Alkalinema sp. FACHB-956: one gene and its partner. The protein of the gene in region 1 binds, or shares a complex with, the protein of each later gene. Links are inferred from orthologs where the notes say so. Each region holds a gene or a part of one and is shown on either strand. Other genes may lie near its edges.

Region 1 (8,089 bases):
GGTTAATCTCAAGCGCGATCGCCTAACTTCCTACCAACTGCCATTCACCACGCTGACAGCGACCTAAAATCAGCAAAACTGCCTCTGATTCCAACCGAACCCGTTCCTGAGTTTGATCATCAAACGGGCGATTCAAGCAACATACATCCAAATAGATCAGCACACTCATTGATTCGAGGCTAGTTAAGCTGACCTTATTCTATGACGTGGCCGGGAGTTAAAGGTTTGATTTCAACCTGCTACGTAACATTAATCGACATTTATTAGCATCGGGTAATTTCAAGCATCTGCCACGATCGCTGCAAGGACGTGAAAAAGCGATCGCCGCGATCGCTCCCAACATCATCGCCCTCCCCCGTACGATCGAACCAACCGAACCATTCCAAAAAGGCTGGCTCCAACCAAGGTTTGTCTAAATTGTTAAAATCTAGAACAAACAGCCTAAAACTGCGCTGGCCATATCTCCAGGAGCTAAAACTATGGTTGCAGCCAAAGACACCGCCCGCCACTTCACCCCCGAAGAATACTTCGCTTGGGAAGAAAAGCAGCTAGAGAAACACGAACTGATTGACGGCCAAGTCTATGCCATGACCGGTGGTAGCATCAATCATGGCCGCATTGCCATCAAGCTAACTGCTCTATTTGACAGTCACTTAACAAATAGCGCCTGCATTGTTGGCAACTCCGATATAAAAGTCAATATTCTGAACGCCAACAACTACACCTACCCCGACGCCAGCGTCACCTGCGACGATCGCGACAAAACCACCACCCAATACATCACCTACCCCTGCCTCATTGTTGAAGTTCTCTCCCCCAGCACCGAAGCCTACGATCGTGGTGGAAAATTTCGCCTATATCGCCAAAACCCCATGCTGATTGACTATGTGTTAGTTAGTTCCACCAGCATCGAAATAGACTTGTACCACAAAAATGAAGCAGGCGACTGGGTAATCACTAACTACCAGGCAGGCGACACCATTGAACTCAAAAGCATTAACTTGAGTTTTGCGATCGAACAGATCTATCGCGGTTTAACCCTCACCCCAGAACCCGAATCCGTTTAAACTTCAACTCGCCGATCGCAAAACGGAACACTCAAAAATCACCCTTTTCCTTAGCGGAATTGCTTAATTTGAGCGATCGCGTCTTCTAAGGTAATGCTATCCAAAAGCAAATCGCGATCGCGCGTGTAATCTCCACGGCCCTGGTCAAACTGCTGCAAAAAACGCGCCATTCCCACCGCACCTAACGCCTGCACCAAAGCCTTAATGCCAATCTGCCGTAATTGCGCTGGACTCAAATACAAGTAAGCTATGCACTGAATCCTCTGCATTGAGATGATCTGAATCATTTCGGGGCAAAAACTGGATAATTTGTCTATCTTAAATTCAGTTTTACCACGCCCCCTATGATCTTTCGAGCAGACGATTCCACAGCAGCCCTCAAGCGCAAAGCCTCCATTTTCATCCTAACAGTCATGGCCTTAGCAGGACTATTGGCAACCGTTCTCCACGCCTTTGAACCCCAGCCCCACCTCCTATCCAGAATCATTCCGCCCGCCAGTGCTATCTTTTGCTTCGGCCTTTTGCTATACCTGCTGAAAGTGCCTCAGCAACTCCCCCTCGTCATCAAACTCACATTGGGCTGGAGTTGCTTAATTTTTCTACTCCCAGAATACTTCTTTGTCATTGATGCTTGGATACATCCCGATCGCCGTTTAGTGGATAGTTTCCCACCTATTTCCTCAGGACTGTTTCTGCTAATTTCCGGAATCGTCGTCTTTCTTCAACCCCATCGCGCTATCCAACTTGCGATTGCACTATGGATAACGATCGCAGCACCTGTCGTCATCTATTTTAGTTTCCATTTGCCAGAACTATCTACTCCCCGTGGCATTGACTTAATGATTACCCTTCTGCCTTCCATGGCGATTAACTTTACATTACTTCTGTTTTACTCCCAGCTTCAGGATGCCGTTGTCAAACTTTATCTAGAGCGATTACATTTCAAGGAAGTCGCCGAAAAAGATGGACTCACCGGTATCTTTAACCGTCGAGCGGGTGAAAAATTCCTGCAAACCTTGCTCGATCAGGCGGAAGCGTCGATCGGCATCATCCTCTGCGATGTCGATCACTTCAAACAGGTGAACGATCGCTATGGTCATTTAGTCGGAGATCGGGTGCTACAAGCGATCGCCCATTGTTGCCAAACCCATTTGCGGAAACAGGATATCTTCAGTCGCTGGGGCGGCGAAGAATTTTTAGTCGTCGTGCCTGGAGAAACTGCAACGGAATTGCTACACCTGGCAGACCGGCTGAGAATGGTTATCGCCAATCACCCCATCCCGGAGGTTGGCCATGTCACAGCATCCTTTGGAGTCGCCGTCTTGCAACACCAAGAAACCCTCGCGCAATTGTTTGACCGGGCAGACCAAGCCTTATACCAAGCAAAAAGACTGGGGCGCGATCGTGTGATGCTGGCCCCAGCCTCTCAACCCGTTACCAGCGATCGATCGCTGCGTTAACTCACCGCTGCATTCACGAACGGCGACTCGGTATAACTGCTAGCTGTTTTAGCCGTTAAAAATAATCCTGCAACGCTTTCACCGCTAGGGTTTGGGATTGCATCGATCGAATCGCCGCCGCCGTTGCCTTAGCCCCCGCGATCGTCGTCACGATGGGGATTTTATACATCAGCGCCGCCCGCCGAATCGTGCGCCCATCGGATTGGGCCTCTTCCCCAGAGGGTGTGTTGATAATCAACTGGATTTGCCCGTTCTTGATCCAATCCAGTACATGGGGCCGTCCCTCGTGGAGTTTATAGACCAACTCCACTTCCACACCGTGCTCCTTCAACACTTGACGAGTTCCGCTGGTGGCCACGATCTTGAAGCCCAGATCGATGAACTCCTGCACCACCGACACCACCAGCCCTTTGTCCCGGTTATTGGTGGATACAAACACCATGCCTTCCCGAGGCAAGCGTTGACTCGCACCCAACTCCGCCTTCGCGTAGGCCGTCCCAAAATTACTATCGATGCCCATGACTTCGCCCGTCGATCGCATCTCCGGCCCCAGAATGGTATCCGTTCCCGCGAATTTTTCAAAGGGCAACACTGCTTCCTTCACCGAGATATGGGTCGGAATAATTTCCGATGTAAAATCCAATTCCGCTAGCGTTTTCCCCGACATGATCCGCGCTGCTAACTTAGCCAAGGGTTTTCCGATCGCTTTAGAAACAAACGGCACCGTTCGAGAGGCGCGGGGATTGGCTTCTAGGATGTATACCTGTTCCCCTTGCACGGCGAACTGGATATTCATCAAGCCCACGACTTTCAGAGCTTTGGCCAGTTGCACCGTCCAAGTACGAATTTGCGTCAGCACGCTCTCGGGCAACGACACCGTCGGAATGGAACAAGCGGAATCCCCCGAGTGAATCCCCGCCTGTTCAATGTGCTCCATGACGCCCCCGATTACCACCTGACCCGTCGCATCGGCGATCGCGTCCACATCCACCTCGATCGCGTTTTCTAAAAACTTATCGATCAAAATCGGGTGATCCGGCTCCACCTGTACGGCGTAAACCATGTAGCGTTCCAATTCCGCATCGGAATAGACAATCTCCATAGCCCGACCGCCCAGCACATAACTAGGCCGCACCACCACCGGGTAACTAATCCGGTTGGCCACTTCCCGCGCTTCCTCGTAACTGCGGGCGAGGCCGTTGGCGGGCTGCTTGATGTCCAACTCCCGCAGAATTCTTTCAAACCGCTCCCGATCTTCGGCAGTGTCGATCGAATCCGGTGAGGTGCCCAGAATCTTGGTTTCAACGGTTGCGGAATCGCTGGCTAAATATTCTTGCAACGGGACTGCCAACTTCAGCGGCGTTTGCCCCCCAAATTGGATAATCACACCCCTGGGATTTTCCGCTTCCAAAATGTTGAGCACATCTTCCTTGGTCAGCGGTTCAAAGTACAGGCGATCGCTGGTGTCGTAGTCCGTGGAAACCGTTTCTGGGTTGGAGTTGACCATGATCGTTTCATAGCCATCATCCTGTAAGGCAAAGGAGGCATGGCAACAGCAATAGTCAAACTCAATCCCTTGCCCAATCCGGTTTGGCCCCCCGCCCAGGATCATAATTTTGGGTTTATCGGACGGCAGCACTTCCGTTTCCGTTTCGTAGGCGGAGTAATAGTAAGGCGTCAGCGCTTCAAATTCCGCCGCGCAGGTGTCAACGGTTTTGTAGACCGGAATCACCCCGAGGGATTTGCGGTAGCTGCGGACTTCATCCTCGTGGGTGCCCGTCGCAAAGGCAATTTGCCGATCGCTAAAGCCCTGCCGTTTGATGGCGTATAGGGTGTCCTGATCGAGGCTGGTTAAGGCGGTCGATCGGAGGAATTGTTCCGTTTTCAGTAAATCCTGCAACTTATCCAGGAACCACAGATCGATCGCGGTTAATTCATGAATCTCCTCAACGGTCATCCCACTCAGCATGGCGTGGCGCAGGCTGAAGACGCGCTCCGGGTTGGGTGTCCGCAGGCTAGCCCGAATTTGTTCAATCGCTGGCAAGGTTTCCTCGCGATCGCAGCCCCAGCCAGCTCGCCCCGTTTCCAGCGATCGCAAGGCTTTTTGGAAGGACTCTTGGAACGTCCGCCCGATCGCCATCGCTTCCCCCACGGACTTCATTTGCGTGGTTAGGGTGGGCTGGGAACCGGGGAACTTTTCAAAGGCAAAGCGAGGAATTTTGGTGACGACGTAATCGATCGTCGGTTCAAAGCTGGCCGGGGTCTTTTTCGTGATGTCGTTGGGGATTTCATCTAACGTGTAGCCCACGGCTAACTTCGCCGCCATTTTTGCGATCGGGAATCCCGTAGCTTTCGAAGCCAAGGCCGACGATCGCGACACGCGCGGATTCATCTCAATCACAATCACTTCGCCCGTTTCAGGATTGACGGAGAATTGAATGTTCGATCCGCCGGTTTCGACGCCGATTTCGCGAATGATTTTAATCGAGGCATCCCGCAGGCGTTGGTATTCCTTGTCCGTTAGCGTTTGCGCTGGTGCAACAGTGATGGAGTCGCCGGTGTGGACGCCCATGGGATCAAAGTTTTCGATCGAGCAGATAATCACCACGTTATCGGCTAAATCCCGCATCACTTCCAGTTCGTATTCCTTCCAGCCCAGCAGCGATTTTTCAACTAGAATCTGCGAAACGGGGCTGGCGTCTAACCCGGACTGGGCGATCGCTTCGTATTCCTCTTGGTTGTAGGCAATACCGCCGCCGGTGCCCCCGAGGGTAAAGGCTGGACGAATAATCAACGGATAGCTACCAATTTCCTGGGCGATGCGCTTGGCTTCTTCCATCGTTTCTGCCAAGCCGGAGGGACAGACACCGACGCCAATCCGTTCCATGGCCTCTTTAAAGAGCTTGCGATCCTCCGCCATTTCGATCGCGGGCAGTTTCGCGCCAATCAGTTCAACGTTATAGCGATCGAGCACCCCACTCTTAGCTAGGGTAACGGCAAGGTTTAAGGCGGTCTGTCCCCCCATGGTGGGCAGGAGGGCATCGGGGCGCTCCTTGGCAATGACTTGCTCCACCAGTTCGGGCGTTAGGGGTTCGATGTAGGTACGATCGGCAGTCTCCGGATCCGTCATGATCGTAGCCGGATTGGAGTTGATGAGAATGACCTCATATCCTTCATCCCGCAGTGCTTTACATGCCTGCGTCCCCGAATAGTCAAACTCGCAAGCCTGTCCAATCACGATCGGGCCCGAGCCAATTAACAGGATCTTTTTGAGGTCATTACGACGCGGCATGGCAATTAATCTTGAGGTGCAGAAATCCAAACTATTGTAAGGGATGAGGGGCTTTCTAAAAGAGCCGACCCAAGGAAGAGTTCTGGAGAAATTCTAAAGGAACGGCAAGCTGAAATGCTCCTCCTAGGGGACAACCTATCCAGGTCAGTCTAGGTAGTGAGCCATGTCAGAATTAGCTGATAAGTCGTCAGCATTCGCTGATAGTCTAGGCAGTTGCTGATAGTCTAGGCAGTTGCTGATAGTCTAGGCAGTTGCTGATAGTCTAGGCAGTCGATCGCGACTATTGCGCCACCAATTGTGCTGTTAGGTGTGACATCAGTCATCCTTCCATTCACCCTTTGGGTTCTGGAATCGACGCGAGTCTACGGGTTGCTGCGATCGTGCCTAGAGGGGACTTTCCCCCGTTGGCGTAAATTTTATTCCTTGAGGGTTGGCGGTTTTCCCCAGGGCTTTGGCGGCACCTTGGTTGCGGGAAACGGAGACGCCCTTGGCATTCCCTGAGTAAACAATGATTTCCTTCTGCCCAGACCAGGTTTTCTGGGTTCCCTTAGGCAAGGTTGCCGAGGTTTCGACCTTGCCATCCACTTCCACTTCCACCCAACTGTCGTCTGTCACATTGAGATTCACCGTGACGGCTCCGGGTTGGGGGGCGGCGGATGGGCTAGCGGCAGCTTGAGGACTGGCGGCAGCTTGGGGGGCTGGCGTGGTCGAAGTTGCGGCGATGGTTCCCGATCGCCCGTCGGTGATTGGTTGGGGGCTTGGGCTGGGAGCCGGGGGAACGGTCGTTGCCCCACTAGGACTGGCGGGTTCGGGGGTGGGCGTCCGGTTTTGGGTGAGCAGGAATACCATACTGCCCAGGAGAACTACCCCTAAAATTCCGGCCAACACCGGCAGTCGCCAATTGGGCCTGTCAGAGGGGGTGTTCAGCGATCGCGTCCAAGAACTCGGCAAATCCTGGAGCATTGTGCTGGAACTAGCGATCGGTTCAGCGGTAGGTGCAGAAGAATTGGAGCGATCGCCGACGGTTGAAGCGTTGCGAGGGGTCGCGTTCGAAGGGCTAGTTTCCACCCGCCGGGTCGGATTGGGCACAGAAGACTGGACAGGAGCTTGGATCAAAGGCTCAGCAGGACGGGCAGTGACAGGTTGCGAGTAGGTGACGACGGGATTGGGAATGCTACTGGTGGTCTGTTCCAGCGGAAATTCATGGGAAATGGCGGTACCATCCAGCCCAACCAAATCGGCATAGCGTTTGATAAACCCCTGAACAAAAATGGGTTCCGGCAGCTTGTAGGTCTCTGCTGCCTCCAATGCCTTCAAGAGCCGCAGCGGAATGTAAGTCTTAGTAGAAATCTCATTCAAAGAAATTCCCTGAGCTTCTCGGGCTTGGATGAGCTTTTCTGCGATCGCTTTGAGTGTTTCTGCTGCAAACTTGTCCACTGCTTTCTCTCCCTAAGCCGATACACCAACACCCTGAAAATTTCTGCCTGAATACCCTATTTCTAAAGACCTTAGCAATGCGATGGAACGTTCATCAAGCCAGTCTTCACCTTCATCAAGCCAGTCTTCACTTTGCTGAATGAATCCAGGGATGGCTGAATTTAGGGGTGTGATTACGCAGGCTAGAACATCTTTGGGAAATCGCAAGAAATTCTCAGGTTGCCCACGAATCTATGGGACAGTTTACAGGGTCAAGAGGCGGATGAGAACACTCTCTGTGGAGATCTCAAGGGAAGATGGGCCGTGTTAATTGCAGCTAATCTAGCCCCCCAGCCACTCTGCAACCAATTCCGGTTGCTTTTTCGTGGCAAAAACTTTGATGGCGTGATAGCTGACTTTTTCCCGCAGGCGGTAGACCTGCTTGATGGGCATATTGAGGGCTTCGGCAATGGTTTCCTGAGTTTTTCCCTGCAAGTATAATTTCAGCCATTCAGAGGCTTCCGGGCCAACTTTTTCATCGAGGTAGGCAGCCAAGTTATCCACCACCGCTTCCCGAATTTCCTGCTGTTGGGCTTGGGCTTGGGCATCTTGATATTCGCTAATGGCTTGGCCATCCAATAGGCTAACGGATCCGTCAGCATCATCTGGATTGACCTCTTCAGACACCAGACGGATAAAGTCGGCGGTGGGCACTTGGGTCATGCCGCCCCGCTGCGATCGGCGCAGATAGTTGACAAAGCGATACATCAGCAAGGGCTGGTTGCGGATGGGGCGCAGGCAATATTCTTCAGTCGCGGCAAGTACCAAGGCATTCCGTAGCCGGGGATCGGGGG
Region 2 (5,039 bases), on another replicon or contig:
CCGCCACTGCCGCCGCTACTGCGCCGATCACCATACTTAGATGAACCTTGACGGGATGAGCCAGGGCGCTCCGATCGCCCCCCCCCAGAGGAGTTAGACCGCTGTCCAGAATGATTCCGTTTGAATGCCATAATCCAAAATCCTGCCAAAACGTTAAAAGAAAACCAAAAAACATGCAGTCGATCTCGGGCATCCCCTCACACAACGAGATCACTGAACACCGGAGGTTAGAAAAATTTTCCAACCTGTCACAGCAAAACCCTTTCCAGTCCTTGCGAGAACGCGAGACTGAGGCAAATTGTCATGGTTGAACCCATCGTCAGCTCCATCAGAGTCGTCCCTGATCCCCAGCTGTTAGCACTTGGGAGCTAACAGCTGGGGTTTACTGCCGTGGTGAACCCCCTCCGCTAGTCATGGGGAGCGGACAGGACTCCTTCGCTGGAACCATTGAGATAGGACAGTAAAACTTCTAGGCGATCGGGTTGCGCGAGGTACAAATAGCCAATCAATGCTTCAAATCCAGTTGCTTGTTGATAGATTTGAGCATCCACTCGCTTGTGGCGGGACGAAGCAGCGTTACGGCCTCGGCGAACCCAGTCCCACTCGACTTCCGTTAAGTGGGGCGCTAATTGCTGAAGATAGTTCGCTTGCGCTTCAGCACGGACTTGAGCCACCACACGATGGTGGTAGGTATCGATACGCTGGGGGGGGAGCAGCAGAGCTTGGCGAATGTAAAGTTCGTAGACCGCATCTCCAAGATAAGCCAAGGCTGCGGGAGAAAGGGATTGAACTTTGCGCAGGGGCAAAGGACGGGGTGCCAACAAAAATGACTGGCTCAAGGGAGAAGCGGTCTCTGTAGAACTCACTGGAACATACAACTCACAGAAACATTGCCAAGAATTACAAGAATAAAAGGGCTATCCAGACGATCGCTGGATAGCATTGGCCAAGAATCACTTCAGGGTTCAGGCGGATTTGACGTTCGCGATCGCTTCATCCACAGAAGCTTGCAGGGCTAAAAACTTTTCTAGCCGAACGAGCTTAACGGTCTGGGTCACACGAGGGTTTGTCACGATCTGTAGGGTTCCAGCATCAGATTGCGCTTTTTTTGCAATCTGAACCAGCGCCCCTAAGCCAGAACTGTCGATCATGTCGATCTTAGAGAGATCCAAGACGACATTTTTAGGACCTTCATCAAGACACTTATTGAGCACTTTACGGAAAGTGGCCTCAGAAAAAGCATCCAGAAGACCTGTGAGGCGAAACAATTGGTAGTTATCCTTGACTTCGCGAGTGCCTCTCAAGCTAACGGTCAAGGTCAGTTGCTCAGGTATAGCGGGCCTCCTCGCTCCATAGTCCAACAATCCGACGAACCAGTATACACTCTTTCTGACGGAATACGCTATTCATTGCTAGAGCAGCGATGATTTGCCATGGCTTGGACAAACTGCTCAAACAGATAATCCGCATCGTGGGGGCCGGGGCTGGCTTCGGGGTGGTACTGCACAGAAAACATGGGCAGTGTTTTATGCTTTAGGCCCGCAACGGTGCGATCGTTCAAGTTTAAATGGGTTACCTCCACAGTAGCATTGGGCAGGCTCTCAGGGTCGATCGCAAAGCCATGGTTTTGGCTGGTAATTTCCACCCGTTGGCTGAGTCCGGCGGGATGGTTGAGCCCCCGGTGGCCAAACTTGAGCTTGAAGGTTTCCGCACCCATGGACAGCCCCAAAATTTGGTGGCCCATACAGATACCAAAAATCGGTTTGTTGGCCGTTAGCAGCGCCTGGGTCGTGGCAATGCCTTCCGTTACAGCAGCGGGATCTCCTGGCCCATTGGACAGGAAAATCCCATCGGGATTGTGGCTGAGGATTGCCTCGGCTGGGGTGTTAGCAGGTACCACAATCACGCGACAGCCATAGCTTGCCAGCCGCTTCAGAATATTACGCTTAATGCCAAAATCGATCGCAACCACGGTGAAAGCTTTTTCTGGAGAAGCCGTGGGGCTAAATTCCCAGTCGGTTTCGGTGGCTTCTGTCCATTCGTAGGGCTGCTCGGTGGTGACTTCCTTAACCAGATTTAAGCCAGCCATGCTGGGAGCGGCTTGCACCTGTTGAAGCAAGACTGCGGGATCCAAAACTTCCGTTGAGAGTCCTCCGTTCATGGCTCCCGACGATCGCAGACGACGGGTGAGGGCACGGGTATCAATGCCATAAATCCCAATCAGATTGTGTTGCACCAGATAGTCTTGCAACGACTGGGTCGATCGCCAGTTGCTAGGCCGCTCACAGATATTGCGGGCAATGACGCCTCGCACATGGGGCTGGTGGGATTCTTCATCCTGGGGATTGACGCCCGTATTGCCCAATTCCGGATAGGTGAAGGTGACAATTTGGCCCCGATAACTCGGATCGGTCAGCACTTCTTGGTAGCCCGTCATGCCCGTGTTAAACACCACTTCTCCGATCGTGGTTCCCGTTGCGCCGAAGGAGAAGCCGTGGTAGCTCGTACCATCCGCCAAGACCAGCAAGGCGGGTTGAACTGAAGAGAGGGTCATAGACTCAGCCTGTGCAAATGCCTGTGAAAATAAATCCTGCGTATTATCTCACCTTTATTGAAACCAAGATGGGGCAGAATTGAGGATTCCTAAAAAAATTTCGTTTTTGGCAGGGGACAAGTTTGTAGACGGGAAATATCCTGGATACAGACCCTTTTGCGATCCCGTCACCATGGCTAACTTGCTGATTCCTGTTAAACCGCATTCTGAGTCCAGGATGTGGGCTGCCACAATCAGCCTGATGCGATGGGGCTTGGGAGGCGCGATCGCGGTACTTTGCGCTTCCTGCCAAATCATAGCGTCTCCCCCCTTGGGCAATCCCACCCCGGCAGACAATGCAACACCCACCACCAGCGCCCCACCAATAGCAACTGGCAAGCCCCCCTCTACATCGGCCACCTCCACACCAGCCCAGCCGACATCGACCCAGTCGGCTCCATCCTCGGCCAAAGCCTCTAGACCTGCTGGGACTCAGCTGACTCATACTAGGCCAGAGGTAAACTTGGTGGAGAGTCCGGTCTTTCAACTGGCATTAGACAAGGCGGAAAGCGCGGATAGCATTGCCCAATCGGCCCAATCGCCAGAGGACTGGACGTTGGTCATCGATCGCTGGAAATCGGCAATTCAACTGCTGAAGCAAACTCCGAAAGGCGATCCGAACTATAAAGAAGTGGCTAGGCGGTTAGCGAGTTTTCAAGCAGGATTATCCCGCGCTCAGCAAAAACTGGCCCGATCGCAGGGACGAACGGGGGGAGAGCGCTATGTTGCGGTGGATCCCAAAATTTCTGAAGAGGGAGATGTCGTCAGTCTGGCCCCAGCAGGTAATCGCGTGTATCGGGTTGCCATCAAGTATTACCAAGGTGGCATTCCGGTGGTGGATGTGCTGTTTAACGGGAAGTACCGCTTTGAAATGATGGTAGATACGGGGGCCAGTGGCACGATGATTACCCAGGATATGGCCCAGGCCCTGGGCGTGGAAACCATCGGCTCTGTACCCGCGATGACCCCCGCCGGATCGACCCAATTCAATGTGGGCTACATCAAATCGATGGCAGTGGGGGGTGGCACGATTTATGATTTTCCCGTCGCGATCGGGCCTGTGGCGCTCCTCGGTCACGATTTCTTTGGGGATTGCGACATCAGCATTAAACGCAATCAAAACCTAGTGGAATTTTCCCGTTGCTCTAACTAAGGCGAGGCCAGCACTACTTCCCTGGCCTCGGTGTTGAACTCGGTGTTGGACTCGGTGATCGCTAGACGTGAGCCAACGGTGCCCTACCAGATCGATCGTAGGTTGACCCCTAAGCCCGGAAGCTCAGGGTCGCCAATAACCATTTCAGGATGATCCAAAATTTCCACCGCTTGATTGGGGCGATAGATCCACACCAGTTGGGCTTGCCGATCGATCAGCCAGCCCAACTGCGCTCCATTGTCGATGTATTCCTGCATCTTGGCTTGCAGCGCCTCTAAACGATCGCTGGCTGATTTCAGCTCAATCACAAAATCGGGACAAAGCGGCGCAAAGGATTGTTGTTCCTCCGGCGTTAAAGCCTCCCAGCGATCGCGGCGAATCCAAGACACATCCGGCGATCGGGTTGCGCCATTAGGCAAGGTAAAACCTGCACTAGAGTCGAACCCTAACCCCGTTCCGTCTTGTTCTATCCATATCCCCACCTGCCCCACTAAATTGAAAAGCCGATTACCTGTGTCGGAATCGGTGGGTGCCATGACCAAGACTTCTCCTTGAGCCGTTCGCTCGACTCGTAAATCTGGGTTGCTGCGGCAAAATTCATAGAACGGCTGCTGCATCGTTTACAAGCTGAGAAAACTACAAACGGAGAAAGGTGTAAGCGAAGTCATTGGTCTGCTTTAAGCCTTGAGAAATGCCACCAATTGCTCTAGTTTGTCCCAAGCGGCACCACTATCAATCACCGACTGGGCTAGGGTCACCCCTGCCGCGATCGAGGTCACTTTTTCACCCACTTGTAGGGCTAAGGCCGCATTGAGGGCCACAGCATCCCGCTGGGCTAGGCTACCCTTGCCTTGTAGAATATTGCGCAAAATCTCAGCATTTTCCGGCACATCACCGCCCTTTAATTGCGCGATCGGGGCCGCTGTAACACCCACCGCTGCGGGATCCAAGGTTTGTGTCTGAATCTCCCCTGCCGCCAGCACCGCCATGTCACTGAGATCCCCTAAGCCCGCTTCATCCAATTTTTCACGGCCATAAACCACGATCGCCCGTTGCTTGCCCAGTTGTTGCAACGCTTCAGCGATCGGTTGCACCAATTCCGGCTTATACACCCCAATCACCTGCCCCGTAGGATTGAGCGGATTGACCAACGGCCCCAGCAGATTAAACACGGTGCGAATTTTTAATTGTTTGCGTAAGTCCGACACCGCCTTCATGGCTGGATGCCAACCGGGGGCAAATAGAAACGTCACGCCCACCTCCGGCACCGCTGCATGAATTTTCTCCGGGGGC

What was found. The genes of interacting proteins can lie anywhere in the genome.
Region 2: the proteins of carB (region 1) and carA are in contact, whole or in part, in a solved structure (PDB 1KEE), measured with the Escherichia coli proteins. The link is inferred for Alkalinema sp. FACHB-956 from one-to-one orthologs.

Annotation. Positions count from the first base shown.
Region 1 is NZ_JACJRC010000021.1:55,007-63,095, forward strand. The notes cover bases 2,383-6,142. They hold carB (carbamoyl-phosphate synthase large subunit), read right to left. Parts: upstream 5,820-6,142; coding sequence 2,583-5,819; downstream 2,383-2,582. Other genes in these bases: H6G21_RS19140 (GGDEF domain-containing protein), read left to right, coding at 2,383-2,527. Outside these bases: H6G21_RS26305 (PIN domain-containing protein), read right to left, coding at 1-19; H6G21_RS26075 (hypothetical protein), read right to left, coding at 264-386; H6G21_RS19130 (Uma2 family endonuclease), read left to right, coding at 480-1,067; H6G21_RS19135 (hypothetical protein), read right to left, coding at 1,118-1,309; more of H6G21_RS19140, read left to right, coding at 1,412-2,382; H6G21_RS26310 (helix-turn-helix domain-containing protein), read right to left, coding at 6,204-7,256; H6G21_RS19155 (HetZ-related protein 2), read right to left, coding at 7,578-8,089. UniProt on the Escherichia coli protein: Large subunit of the glutamine-dependent carbamoyl phosphate synthetase (CPSase).
Region 2 is NZ_JACJRC010000042.1:16,693-21,731, reverse strand. Bases 479-3,349 are described here. They hold carA (glutamine-hydrolyzing carbamoyl-phosphate synthase small subunit), read right to left. Parts: upstream 2,555-3,349; coding sequence 1,403-2,554; downstream 479-1,402. Other genes in these bases: H6G21_RS23865 (retropepsin-like aspartic protease), read left to right, coding at 3,060-3,349; H6G21_RS23870 (hypothetical protein), read right to left, coding at 2,609-3,004; H6G21_RS23880 (anti-sigma factor antagonist), read right to left, coding at 966-1,322; H6G21_RS23885 (ribonuclease III domain-containing protein), read right to left, coding at 479-839. Outside these bases: 23S rRNA (guanosine(2251)-2'-O)-methyltransferase RlmB, read right to left, coding at 1-131; more of H6G21_RS23885, read right to left, coding at 408-478; more of H6G21_RS23865, read left to right, coding at 3,350-3,746; H6G21_RS23860 (Uma2 family endonuclease), read right to left, coding at 3,830-4,363; trpD (anthranilate phosphoribosyltransferase), read right to left, coding at 4,424-5,039. UniProt on the Escherichia coli protein: Small subunit of the glutamine-dependent carbamoyl phosphate synthetase (CPSase).